Regions from separate parts of the Bacillus sp. GB_SG_008 genome, predicted to be linked through region 1. Evidence: riboswitches for the same ligand, from Rfam matches in the RefSeq annotation. Region 1 holds a riboswitch; each other region holds the start of a gene.
The links. A riboswitch is a leader RNA that binds a small molecule or an ion and turns the genes downstream of it on or off. The one in region 1 is predicted to bind thiamine pyrophosphate.
Positions count from the first base shown of each region.

Region 2: another riboswitch for thiamine pyrophosphate. It lies ahead of thiC (phosphomethylpyrimidine synthase ThiC); the one in region 1 lies ahead of thiM (hydroxyethylthiazole kinase).
Region 3: another riboswitch for thiamine pyrophosphate. It lies ahead of tenA (thiaminase II); the one in region 1 lies ahead of thiM (hydroxyethylthiazole kinase).

Region 1 is NZ_JBPZSK010000007.1:117,461-121,904, reverse strand. Features, by position in the region: gene ACTDJC_RS17995 (DNA topoisomerase III) at 75-2,270, opposite strand; TPP riboswitch at 2,470-2,579, shown strand; gene thiM (hydroxyethylthiazole kinase) at 2,653-3,462, shown strand; gene thiE (thiamine phosphate synthase) at 3,469-4,131, shown strand.
Region 2 is NZ_JBPZSK010000002.1:259,006-263,449, forward strand. Features, by position in the region: gene ACTDJC_RS06275 (lactate permease LctP family transporter) at 1-101, shown strand, start outside; gene ACTDJC_RS06280 (DUF2642 domain-containing protein) at 155-841, opposite strand; gene ACTDJC_RS06285 (arsenic transporter) at 907-2,265, opposite strand; TPP riboswitch at 2,469-2,582, shown strand; gene thiC (phosphomethylpyrimidine synthase ThiC) at 2,782-4,444, shown strand, end outside.
Region 3 is NZ_JBPZSK010000011.1:112,183-116,626, reverse strand. Features, by position in the region: gene ACTDJC_RS20725 (DUF3965 domain-containing protein) at 1-22, shown strand, start outside; gene ACTDJC_RS20720 (hypothetical protein) at 335-670, opposite strand; gene ACTDJC_RS20715 (SH3 domain-containing protein) at 677-1,834, opposite strand; TPP riboswitch at 2,238-2,346, shown strand; TPP riboswitch at 2,406-2,506, shown strand; gene tenA (thiaminase II) at 2,592-3,287, shown strand; gene ACTDJC_RS20705 (ABC transporter ATP-binding protein) at 3,256-4,005, shown strand; gene ACTDJC_RS20700 (ABC transporter permease) at 4,002-4,444, shown strand, end outside.

The DNA.
Region 1 (4,444 bases):
TACCATATAAAATTTGATAAAGGGGCTATTCATAAAGATATTTAATCTTTATGAATAGCCCCTTAAGTATGGGTTTAATCAAATTTCAACCCTTTTAATGCTTCTGCGAACGCATTATTTAAAGGTTCTTCTTGTTCTTGTTTTTGTTGTTGTTTTAAGTATTTTTGTACAGAGCGTTTATCCATTTTTCCATGAGATTCTTTCTTACGGCGTTCTTGGAATGAAGAAAGCTTTTCACGATAGCCGCATTTACATGCGAAGATTTGACCTTCTCCTTCACCTCGAAGTTCTAGTTTTTTCTTACACTGAGGGCAGCGTGCATTTGTAGTGCGGGATACATTTTTTCGATGGCCGCATTCACGATCTTGGCACACAAGCATTTTGCCTTTTTTGCCGTTTACTTCTAGCATCGGTTTACCGCAGTCTGGGCACGTTTTTGTTGAAATGTTATCGTGCTTATATTTTTTATCGCTCGATTTAATTTCGGAAACAATTTCTTTTGTGTAGTTTTTCATTTCTGAAATGAATACATCTTTTTTCAATTTACCCTTCGCAATTGCCTCAAGTTTTTGCTCCCATTCAGCAGTTAGTGCAGGGGATTTTAATTCTTCTGGCACTAAATCAAGTAACTGACGGCCTTTTGATGTAATGTGAATGTCTTTGCCACGCTTTTCGATTAAGAACGAATTGAATAATTTATCAATAATATCCGCGCGTGTAGCAACAGTACCTAGTCCACCAGTTGATTTTAACGTGTCTGCAAGTTGTTTATTTTGCGTGCCCATGTACTTTGTGGGATTTTCCATTGCTGAAAGTAATGTTGCTTCATTAAAACGTGCAGGTGGCTTTGTTTGACCTGATGTTTGTGCAATTAGTTTTACGTTTAATGTATCGCCTTTTTCAATGCGAGGTAAGATTTGTTCTTTTAAATCGTCTACTGTCTCGTCATCTTCAAAGCGATGTTCGTATACTTCTTTCCAACCAGAATTAAGAATTGTTTTGCCGCGTGCGACGAAGTTTTCATCACTAATTTTTGCTCGTAACGTTAGTTGTTCGTATTCGAAAGCTGGGAATAAAACTGCTAAGAAACGTTTTACAACTAAATCATAAATTTTGCGTTCTTTATCTGAGAAGGCGGAGAAGTTTACATAACTTTCTGTTGGAATGATCGCATGGTGATCACTTACTTTACTATCATCAACAAACGATTTAGAAGCTTTTATTGGTTTATTTAAGACCTTATTAGCTAAAGAACGATATTCTCCTACTCCACACGCTTTCAAACGTTCTGGAAGTGTTCCTACAATGTCGGATGAGATATAGCGTGAATCTGTACGAGGGTACGTTAATACCTTGTGCTGCTCATATAGTTTCTGCATAATATTTAACGTTTCTTTTGCAGAATAGCCAAAGATTTTATTCGCATCACGTTGTAGTTCTGTTAAGTCATAAAGACCAGGAGCAAATGATTTTTTAGGTTTTTTCTCAATTTCCACGACAGTGGCATTTTGTTTGCCTAGTTTTTTCACAATCGTATCGATTTTTTCTTTATCGAAGCTACGGCTATTGCCTTTTGCATCTTGCCAAGTCAATTTTAACTTGTCTGTTGTTTGGGCTTCGACACCGTAGTATGTTTGCGCTTTGAAGTTTTTAATTTCGTCTTCACGCCCTGCAATGATTGCCACAGTAGGTGTTTGGACACGACCGCAATTTAGTTGCGCATTGAATCGTGTAGTTAATGCGCGTGTTGCGTTAAGACCGATATACCAGTCGGCTTCAGAACGTGCGACAGCTGAAGCGTATAAATTGTCATATGCTTTACCAGGCTTCAAATTTGCAAAGCCATCTTTAATTGCTTTATCGGTAACAGATGAAATCCATAGACGTTTAATAGGTTTATTCATTTTAACTTTATCAATAATCCAGCGAGCGACTAATTCTCCTTCTCTTCCTGCATCTGTAGCCACGATGATTTCATTTACATCATTTCTAGTCAGTTGACTTTTAACAGCATTAAACTGTTTGCCGGTCTGCTTAATCACTGTTAATTTTAAGCGTTCAGGTAGCATTGGAAGATCTTCTAGATTCCATTTTTTATATTTCACATCATAGCTTTCTGGATCTGCTAATGTAACGAGATGCCCTAAAGCCCAAGTAACGATATACTTATTTCCTTCAATATAACCATTTCCTTTTTTATCACACTTCAATACACGTGCAATATCACGTGCAACAGAAGGTTTTTCAGCAATTACAACACTTTTTGCCATATTTAAAACATCCTTTCGAATTTCCGTAAGTTAACTATAGCATACATCTCTTTTGGATTCAGTTATTCCGAAGATTCGCATCCATTGTTATTAATTACATACTCTACATCTTTGATTGGTTAAGAGGGGGGCGAGTTTTTATAACAAAATGTAACTTGTGATTTTGATAGAATAAGAGTAGACTCTGAATTAGATGAATAATAAAACACATGGGAGTTTGCGGATGCAAACTGAGAGTACGGCTAATCTGTCGTTGACCATTTGAACCTGTTGGATAATGCCAGCGTAGGGAGAGTGTGAAAACGCATATTAAGACACTTTGCATACGCAAAGTGTCTTTTTTAGCTATATCTCCCATTATAAAAAAAGGGGATTGATAAATATGAAAATCGAAGAAATTGCACAAGTAATCGAAACAGTACGAGAAAGAAATCCGCTCGTTCATAATATTACAAATGTTGTTGTGACAAATTTTACAGCTAATGGCTTACTTGCATTAGGTGCATCGCCTGTAATGGCATATGCGAAAGAAGAAGTAGCTGAAATGGCAAGTATTGCTGGAGCGCTTGTTTTAAATATGGGAACACTTCGCCCGGAAGAAGTAGAAGCGATGCTCATTGCTGGGAAATCAGCAAATGCGCATAATGTACCGATTTTGTTTGATCCTGTTGGTGCTGGTGCAACTTCGTACCGAACAGAAGTTGCAAGATATCTCCCGAGTGAAGCAAAACTAGCAATTATCCGCGGCAATGCGGCGGAAATTGCAAATGTTATTGATGAGAAGTGGAAGATTAAAGGTGTTGATGCAGGGGAAGGAAACGGTGATGTTGTTTCAATTGCGAAACAAGCAGCAGAGCAGTTAGATACCGTTGCTGTTATCACTGGAAAAGAAGACGTTATAACAGATGGAGAAAGAACATTTATTCTTCGTAATGGTCATCCTATTTTAACAAAAGTAACAGGAACAGGCTGTTTATTAACATCTGTGATTGGAGCATTTGCAGCAGTCGAAAGGGACTATGTAAAAGCGGCAGTCGCAGCGGTAACGTTTTACGGTGTAGCGGCAGAAATTGCGGCAAACAAAACAGTTGAACAAGGGCCAGGAAGTTTCCAAATTGAATTTCTTAATCAGTTAGCAAATGTTACTGCAAAAGACGTTGAACAATATGGGAATGTCGAAGAAGTTCGTTAAGAAAGGATGAGAGAAATGGCGTGCATCGATAAACAGTATATGTCCGAGTTATTACAAGTATATTTTATTATGGGGAGTAACAATTGCTGTAAAGATCCATTACAAGTCATGAAAGAAGCACTTGATGGTGGAATTACAATCTTTCAATATCGTGAAAAAGGTGAAGGAGCATTAATGGGAGAAGAACGATATGCATTTGCAAAGCAGCTTCAGTCTTTGTGCAAAGAGTATAATGTTCCATTTATCGTAAATGATGATGTGGAATTAGCACTAGAATTAGATGCAGATGGCGTTCATGTTGGACAAGATGATGAGGGCATTAAGACAGTACGTGAAAAAATGGGTGATAAAATAATTGGTGTATCCGCTCATACAATAGAAGAAGCACGTTTTGCGATTGAAAATGGTGCCGATTATTTAGGGGTAGGGCCGATTTTTCCAACAAATACGAAAAAAGATGCAAAAGCAGTACAAGGAACGGAAGGATTACGTTTCTTCCGCGAAAGTGGCGTTGAAGTTCCAATTGTCGGCATTGGTGGAATTACAATTGAAAATGCTGCTTCTGTCATTGAAGCGGGTGCGGATGGGGTGTCCGTTATTTCTGCAATTAGCTTAGCGGATTCTCCTTATAATAGTACGAAAAAATTAGCGGAGTTAGTAAAAAAATAATCAGTTCATATATGAAAGGAATCATTTCTAACATGAAGAAATGGTTCTTTGTCGGTTTGAAATAAAGTTGTACTGGTTATAAGAAAGTCGTACCGTTTATAAAAAAGATGTACTGTTTGTAAAAAAGTTTGATCAAAAATCCTGCATGAAATGCAGGATTTTTTTTATTCAACAATCGGGCCAGATTGTTGAAGCTGATGAAAATATTTTGTTTGAATATGAAGTATTACACTTAAACTAATGGTGCAGGTTAATTGAAGAAGAATAGATTTCAGAAGATCGTTATTAGAGTCGATTTTTTTTCTTTGTCACT
Region 2 (4,444 bases), on a different contig from region 1:
ACTTATTCCGTTTCACAGTGAAACATAGTTTATTCTTCGTAACAATCATTGGTATTATCACATATATTCAAGCTTATTATTTAACTTGGATGATTCCTTAATAGAAAAAGGGGTGTCTCTTATGATGAGATACCTCTTTTTGTTATTTTTAATTTTAGGATGGAAGATGTACGGTTTTAACGTGATGTAAATTAAAATGAAAACGCTGATTACGTGCTGTAATGAGTTCAATTTGGTTGTCGGTTACTTCAGCTAATTTGCCAATTTTATAACTCTGTATGCCTAGATCAAGTAAAACGATATGTTGTTTTAGTTTTTTCATTTGCTCAGAAAATGTACGTGCAAGTGTAATCTTTGAAGCTGGCGATAAGAGTTTTGTATTTTCTAGTCCGTAAGGCGTTTCTGCTTCCTTATACGGAACGATATATTTTACGTGATGAAAGGGGATGTATAACATTTGATAGACAGGTGAGAGGAAGATAAAATAGTCATTCATAATATGGGTAACATATCCATGTAAGAAGTGTTCATGTGATAGCGCAAGTTCAATAAATTGTCCTTTTGCCACTTGCAATGTTTTTCGCAGTGAAATAGTGGATTCACTTGATATTATGTCTGGCGGTAGTAAAGATTCTGGAATTGCTAGGTTATCAAGTAATGAAGAATCGATGCTTGGGGTTAAATGTTGAATGTGTAAACTAGAGATATACATGTATTTTTCTCCATCATACAATACAATAATATCCGAGCCTTTATCAATCATAATTCCTTCAAATGGAATAATTTCCCTTGACAATGTCACTTGTATGGGCTGATTAATATATTTTTGTAAATGAAGCATAATAATCACCTTTCTCGTAATTACATAATCTCCTCCTTCTAACATAGTGGAAGGAGGGAGATGTTTTAAGATGTGAAGATTAATTTAACCCAATAATATAAACATAGCAGTGTAAAAATGACGGTTGGCGGAATGACAAGAAGTGTAGTTTTTATATAGGTATCCCAACCGATAGTTACTTTTCCTTTTTTCACAATATACATCCACATTAAGCTTGCTAATGTACCAATCGGGAGTAATAATGAGCCCATGTCACTACCGATGATGTTTGCAAGATAAATGGTTTTCAATGTAATAGGATCTAGTCCCATTTCGGTGAGTTCAATTGTGCCAATCATTAAGGCAGGATGGTTATTAAAAATGTTAGAGAGGATAGAGACTAGGCCCCCCATAACAAAAGTGGCATGAAATAAACTACCAGTGATGATTGGCTGAAATGTAGTGATGAGCAGGTTGGTTAAGCCGATGTTATTAAGTCCATACACAATCACGTACATAGAAAATGCGAAAATTAAGACATACCAAGGTGTTTTTTTAATCATATCATGAGGTGGAAGGCGCAGTTTGTACCATCTCCACCCGAGTAAAATAACGGAGCCAATGACTGCTACAATGGCGATAGAAAACTGAAAGAAAGATGCGATAAATAAGCTGATACGAACGCATAAAACAAATAATAGAATTCCAAGCATAAACCTTGTTCGCTTACGATTTTCATCAATTGCGGGACGTGGTTGCAGTGGGTGAAAGGATTTTTTAACGAAATTTTCATCTAAGTATGTCGACAAGACCGGGAGTTTTTTAGGGATTTTTTTCCGAAACACAAGGAATAACAGAAACGACATAAAAAGGAGACCTAACGTAGCGGGAACAAACATCATGGCTGTGTGCATGTATAAGTCCATATCAATAATTCTCAAGGCGATTAAATTCACAATATTGCTTACACCAATCGGCGCGCTTGAGGCAGTGGCGATGAGTGCACCACTTAGTAAGTAAGGTATTTTTTGATCATGTGTGAGTCGCAAATGGTGTAACAAAAGCAGTAAAATGGGAGTTGTAATTAAGATGCTACCATCGTTATTGAAGAATAATGTCATGAGAAAACAAAGAAGATTTGTATACCAAAAGAGGCGAATACCAGAGCTTTTTGCTTTTTTAGCAAGTTGAACGGCGCACCAATAAAAAAAGCCGAAACTCTCTAATACGATTGCCATAACAATGGTAGCCATAATTGTTATGGCGGCGCCAATAATTTTTGAGCTAATATCACCCAAGTCGGTAAGAGAAACTGTACCGCTTAAAATGACAATTACTGCACCAACTGTTGCTGGAATTGCTTCATTCATCCCTTTGGGACGCCAAAAGATGATGAGCGTGGTTCCGAGAAAAGCGAGTATGGTTATTGTAGATTGTAGGTTTATCAACTCTTTCACCCCTGTTCTTATCGTGAAAAGTTTACATAAGACATACGTCCTGCACTGGCTTATATTCTATATGTATGAAGTGCGGATTCGGCTTGTACTGAGTGAAATACCCATTTTTTGAATAAGGAAAAAAATAATATAAATACCTTTGCATTTTTTTGACAATGATGTATGATAAGAGCGTAGTGAAAATTTAATCAGTGATAAACTAGGGGTGCCCAAGAGCTGGGCTGAGAGGGAAGCGTGTTGAAGCTTCTTAACCCTTTGGACCTGATCTGGTTCGTACCAGCGGAGGGAAGTTAACGGCTTTACATAACAATGCCTTATGTTGCCAGGTCCTATTCTTTATTATGGACCTGGCTTTTTTATTTGAGCATATACTAGCCGCTAGTTCTCATCCTGGTCATAAGAAAAGTGGAGCCAACTGTTTAGACGCAAGGGTCTAGGCGGCGAAACTGAATCTAAAGAAAAGCGGAGGTTACTTCGCTAAGACACAGGGGAGGAAACACATTTATGAAACAATCTGTTTCAGCTGAGCAAATTGAGTTGAAGTCAAGTTTACCGGGAAGTAAGAAGGTATATGTAGAGGGTACGCGTGAAGATATGAAAGTACCGATGCGCGAGATTGCACAAAGCGATACAAACGGTGTAACAAATCCATCTATTCGTGTGTATGATACGAGTGGTCCTTATACTGATCCGGATTACAAAGTGGAATTAGAAAAGGGGATTCCAACGCCGCGCCGCTGCTGGATTGTGGAACGTGGAGATGTAGAAGAGTATGAAGGTCGTGAAGTGAAACCGGAAGATGATGGTGTAAAAGTAGCAGCTAAACATACGCCTGTATTCCCGCAAATGGGACGTAATCCGCTTCGCGCAAAAACTGGGGAAAATGTTACGCAAATGCATTATGCGCGTAAAGGTATTATCACAGCAGAGATGGAATATGTGGCGATTCGTGAAGGCGTGGAACCAGAATTTGTACGTAAGGAAATTGCTGAAGGTCGTGCCATTTTACCGGCAAATATTAATCATCCGGAAGCAGAACCAATGATTATCGGGCGTAACTTCCATGTGAAAGTAAATGCGAATATCGGGAACTCAGCTGTATCATCGTCGATTGCAGAAGAAGTAGAGAAGATGACATGGGCAACACGTTGGGGCGCAGATACAATTATGGATCTTTCTACTGGGAAAAACATTCATACGACGCGTGAATGGATTATTCGTAATGCGCCTGTACCAGTTGGAACAGTGCCGATTTACCAAGCGCTTGAAAAAGTAAATGGGATCGCGGAAGATTTAACGTGGGAAGTATACCGTGATACGCTAATTGAACAAGCAGAGCAAGGAGTAGATTACTTTACAATTCATGCTGGTGTACTGCTTCGTTACATTCCGCTTACAGCAAAGCGTGTAACAGGAATTGTATCACGCGGTGGTTCGATTATGGCCCAGTGGTGTTTATATCACCATCAAGAAAACTTCTTATATACACATTTTGAAGAGATTTGTGAAATTATGAAGAAGTACGATGTTTCCTTCTCTCTTGGAGATGGATTACGCCCTGGTTCAATTGCGGATGCAAACGACGAAGCTCAATTTTCTGAGCTGGAAACATTAGGAGAACTTACGCAAATTGCTTGGAAGCATGATGTACAAGTGATGATTGAAGGCCCAGGACATGTACCGATGCATTTGATTAAAGAGAATATGGATAAAGAACTCGACATTTGTCATGGTGCACCGTTCTATACGCTCGGACCGTTAACGACAGACATTGCACCGGGTTATGACCATATTACTTCTGCGATTGGAGCAGCGATGATTGGTTGGTTCGGTACAGCAATGCTTTGCTATGTAACACCAAAAGAACATCTTGGCTTACCAAACAAAGATGATGTTCGTGAAGGGGTTATTACGTACAAAATTGCCGCGCATGCTGCTGACCTTGCAAAAGGTCATAAAACAGCACATCAGCGTGATGACGCTCTTTCTAAAGCGCGTTTTGAATTCCGCTGGCGTGATCAATTTAATTTATCATTAGACCCTGAGCGCGCAATGGAATATCACGATGAAACATTACCGGCAGAAGGAGCAAAGACAGCGCATTTCTGCTCAATGTGTGGTCCGAAGTTTTGCAGTATGAGAATTTCGCATGATATTCGTGAGTATG
Region 3 (4,444 bases), on a different contig from region 1:
TGAAAAATATGCGTGCGGATAAAGTGAGTTTTCCACTAATTTGATGCTTTTCCAACTAATGGTTACATAAAGTTCATTTCTTTGAGAAAGCATACTTTGTCTAGTAAATAAAAAGAAATAGCGTAGAATACAAATAAGGATTCCACTTTATGTGGAATCCTTATTTAATAGTAAATAAAAAAAGAAATTATTATGAGAGAAATCATGCCATATAAAAGGAATTGGCCATTTTTATTTTCTTTAATACCAAAAAATTCATTCATTCTTTCATATAAGTCTAAAAACGATTTTGTTAGACTAGCTTTGGATAAGCGTTGCACCATTTTCCCTCTTTCTATGTTTCTTGATATTGATGTTTACGATGTTCTGGGACATATATATATTGAGATACTATAAGAAGAATAGTCATAAAGAATACAGGGAAAATTGCGGCGGCATTTAGGCCATTATAAATAATGTTTGTTAGTAAAGAACTTATAATGAACAGTGCAGTATATATGTGTGAAATATGGCGTTTTAAACGAATTTTGAATACTTCCATCAGCACTTCACAAGCAACGAACGTAATAGCGATGCTTAAAAATACAATGTTTGTGTTGTAAATTAATAAGCAACAAATGAGACCGAAAAATGCTAAATACTCAATAATTAATGGGATATTGCGTGTCATCTTACATCACCTAACTAGGAAAGGAAGCGGATTTACTGCATTTGTTTTTTCAAAATTCCATTCCCCGTTATGTAATTCAAAATGTAAGTGTTGACCAGTGGAATGTCCTGTATTTCCCATATAACCGAGCAATTGGCCCGTTGCTACGTTATCGCCCACTTTAACTGCACGATTTTTCATGTGAGCATATACAGTTGTATATAAATTCCCATTTATATGATGGGCAACAAATACAACATTTCCATAGCTTGTAGAATAGTACGACTTAACAACAGTGCCAGGTGCAGAAGCTTGAATTGGAATATCCCCTGTTGCCGCAAAGTCTATGCCATAGTGCATCTGTCCCCAACGTACATCAAATGTTGAGCTCACGTTCCCTTGAACTGGATATTTAAATACAGCTGGAATAGATGGTTTAGCTTGTTGCTGCTGTTGCTGTTGTTGTCCTTGCAATATATATTGTTGTCCAACATAGCCATATCCTGATCCGTAGCGAATTTTATACCATGTGCCAACCTTTCCAACGACTTGTACTTGTGTTCCATTCTTTAAAGAACCAATAACAGCCGTATTTGTTCCTGCACCGCTGCGTACTTTTAATGCTGGAGTAGCAACATAATAAGAGCTTCCGCCTTGTACCGTAACTCCTTTTACTAACGGCTGAGTTCCGTTAGATAAAAACTCTTTCTTTACATAGCCATTTGTTCCGTTATGTATAATTTTATACCATCCATTTTCTTCTTCTTGGACAGTAACAAATTTCCCATTTGGTAATACATCAATAATTTCAGATTGCGTATTTGGTTCAGAGCGAACGTTTAATGCGTCTGAATTAACGATATATTGCTGCTTACTATTGCTTGGTTTTGTTAAAGAAATTGCTTCTTTTTTTACATAGCCAGTTTTATTTTGAGTTTGAATTTTATACCATTCTTCTGTTGTTTCAAGAATTGTAACGGGAGTGTCACGTACAATGTTTTCAATAACGGAATCTGTTGTTTTAGGACTATTATATACTTGTAATGTATTCGTTTTTACATAACCAATTTTCGTTTTTGGTTTTTGCTGCGCTTCTACAGTTTGTACAGTGGAATCTGTCATAGACGGGAGTAAAGAAGCAACTGCTACAGTAGCTGCTGTCATTGCTGCGGCTTTCATATTCATATAATTATAGGCCTCCTTATGTAATAAATTGTTATATTCAAAATTATAATATAACAATATTAAACTTGATTTGTGCGCATAGAAATGTAGTATTAAAAATAAATGAACATTTTCCTATACTATAAAGTCCCATAATAAAAGGATAGCAGATTTATCACTATTATGGAAATAGATAGAAGAAGTTTGCGTTTTTTGAACTTACAAAATACATAGAATGATATTTTATCTCGCTCAAAGCGTTGATATTTTAGGGAGAGGCTTTAAGATGAAAAACTCCCGTAAGACATAGAGTGACTTAACTAACCATTTTTTGGTTAAAATTACCGTCAATGGAAATTTGACTTTATAACTCAAAAGAGTTGCCGATGAGATATGGCGATGGTATACTGACTATGTTAAATGAATATAATGCTAGGGGGGCTAGTGTTGCTAGCTGAGAGTAAGACATATAGTCTTTGACCCTTGAACCTGATCTAGATGATGCTAGCGTAGGGAAGCAATTTGGACGATATACATAACGTCCCCGTTTCTTTGCGTATAGAAACGGGGATTTTTTATTGAAAATTTTATAGAACACCACTAGGGGTGCTTGTAAGCTGAGAGAGGTAGAAACCTTAACCCTTATAACCTGATCTAGGTGATACTAGCGTAGGGAAGTGGAAACAACAAATGAAGTTTTCTTTTGTTTGCTGTAACCACTTCTTATATAGAGGTGGTTTTTTATTTGGATACATATATATAGGAAGGGGAAATTTAGATGACATTTTGTGAAAGGTTATTTGAAAAGGTGCAGCCTGTTTGGGAAAAGAGTCATAATCATCCATTTGTAACAGGGATGGGAGATGGAACGTTAGAGAAAGATAGATTTCAATATTATATTGTTCAAGATTATTTGTATTTGTTAGATTACGCAAAATTATATGCAATTGGTGTTGTAAAAGCAACAAATCCAAAAGTAATGGCGAAGTTTGCTGAACAAATCGATGGGATTTTAAATGGAGAAATGACGATTCATAAACAATATGCAAAGCGTTTAGGAATTTCTGTTGAAGAAATGGAATTAGCAAAGCCGTCTGCAATGAATCTAGCATATACAAACTATATGATGTCTGTATCACAAAACGGTACACTTGCTGAGTTAATTGCAGCGTTGCTTCCGTGTATGTGGAGTTATTGGGAGATTGGAAAGCGTTTGAATGATATTCCAGGAGCACGCAACCATGAATTTTTTGGTGAGTGGATTCAAGGGTATAGCTCTGAAGAATACGGAAATCTTTGTGTATGGTTAATTGATTTATTTAATGAAATTGCAATTGGAAAAGCAGAAGAAGAACTAAATCGTTTAGAAGAAATCTTCTTATATTCCAGTCGTTTTGAATATTTATTCTGGGATATGGCATATCGTAAGGAGATGTGGGGTTTTGAGGAGCAAGAACATACTACAGTTTCATAACGTTTCCTTTCATTATGATGAGAAGCAGATTATAACGAATCTTGATACTACAGTACAAGAAGGGGAATTCGTTAGTATTATTGGACCAAGTGGCTGCGGGAAAAGCACATTGTTTCGGCTCATTACGGGACTCGAAAAAGCAAGTGAGGGCACTATTGATGTGATAGGAGCAACCGATCACCCTGTCGGTTATATGCCACAAAAAGATATGTTACTCCCGTGGCGAACAATTATTGAAAACGCAGCTTTGCCTCTTGAATGCCAAGGTGTGAAGAAAAAAGAAGCACAAATGAAAGCACAAGAATTGTTGGAGCAGTTTGGACTGCAAGGGTATGAAAATAAACAACCAAAAGATTTATCAGGCGGAATGCGGCAACGCGTCTCTTTTATTCGTACGTTGTTAACTGGCGGAGATCTTTTACTATTAGATGAACCATTTAGTGCACTTGATGCATTGACGAAAGCATCTCTGCAAGAATGGCTGTTTGAACAATGGAAACATTGGCGAAAAACAATTTTATTTATTACACATGATGTTGATGAAGCGCTTTATCTTTCCAATCGTATTTTTATCGTAACAGAGCAGCCCATTACATCATTGACGGAACGGATCGTACCTCTTGGACAAGAACGATCTCGAAAGGATTTACATCGTCCAGAAATGCTGGCATTAAAAGATGAACTCATTGGGCTGTTACAAAGGCAGGTACTTGTATGAAAAGAATTGTAGATTATGTTCCAGCTTTTATTGTTACTGCTATTTTTCTTATTGTTTGGGAAGTAGGAGCACGGATTCTCGATGAAATGTACATTTTACCATCCCCAAGTGCCATTGTTCAAAAAATGTGGGAGTTACGGGATATATTGCTTACGGTACATTTACCAGCAACGCTTTCTGTTACAGTTATCGGTATTGTCATTTCCATTGTATTAGGTGTTGGTTTAGCAATGGTGATGAGTATGAGCTCATTTGCTGAGAAAGCATTTTATCCACTACTAGTTGCTTCACAAACGATTCCAATTACAGCTTTGGCACCATTATTTGTTTTATGGTTTGGCTATTCTATTTGGAGTAAAGTTGTTGTCACAGTACTCATTACGTTCTTTCCAATTGCAGTGAATACGTATGATGGCCTTCGCAGTACGAAAAAGGAATG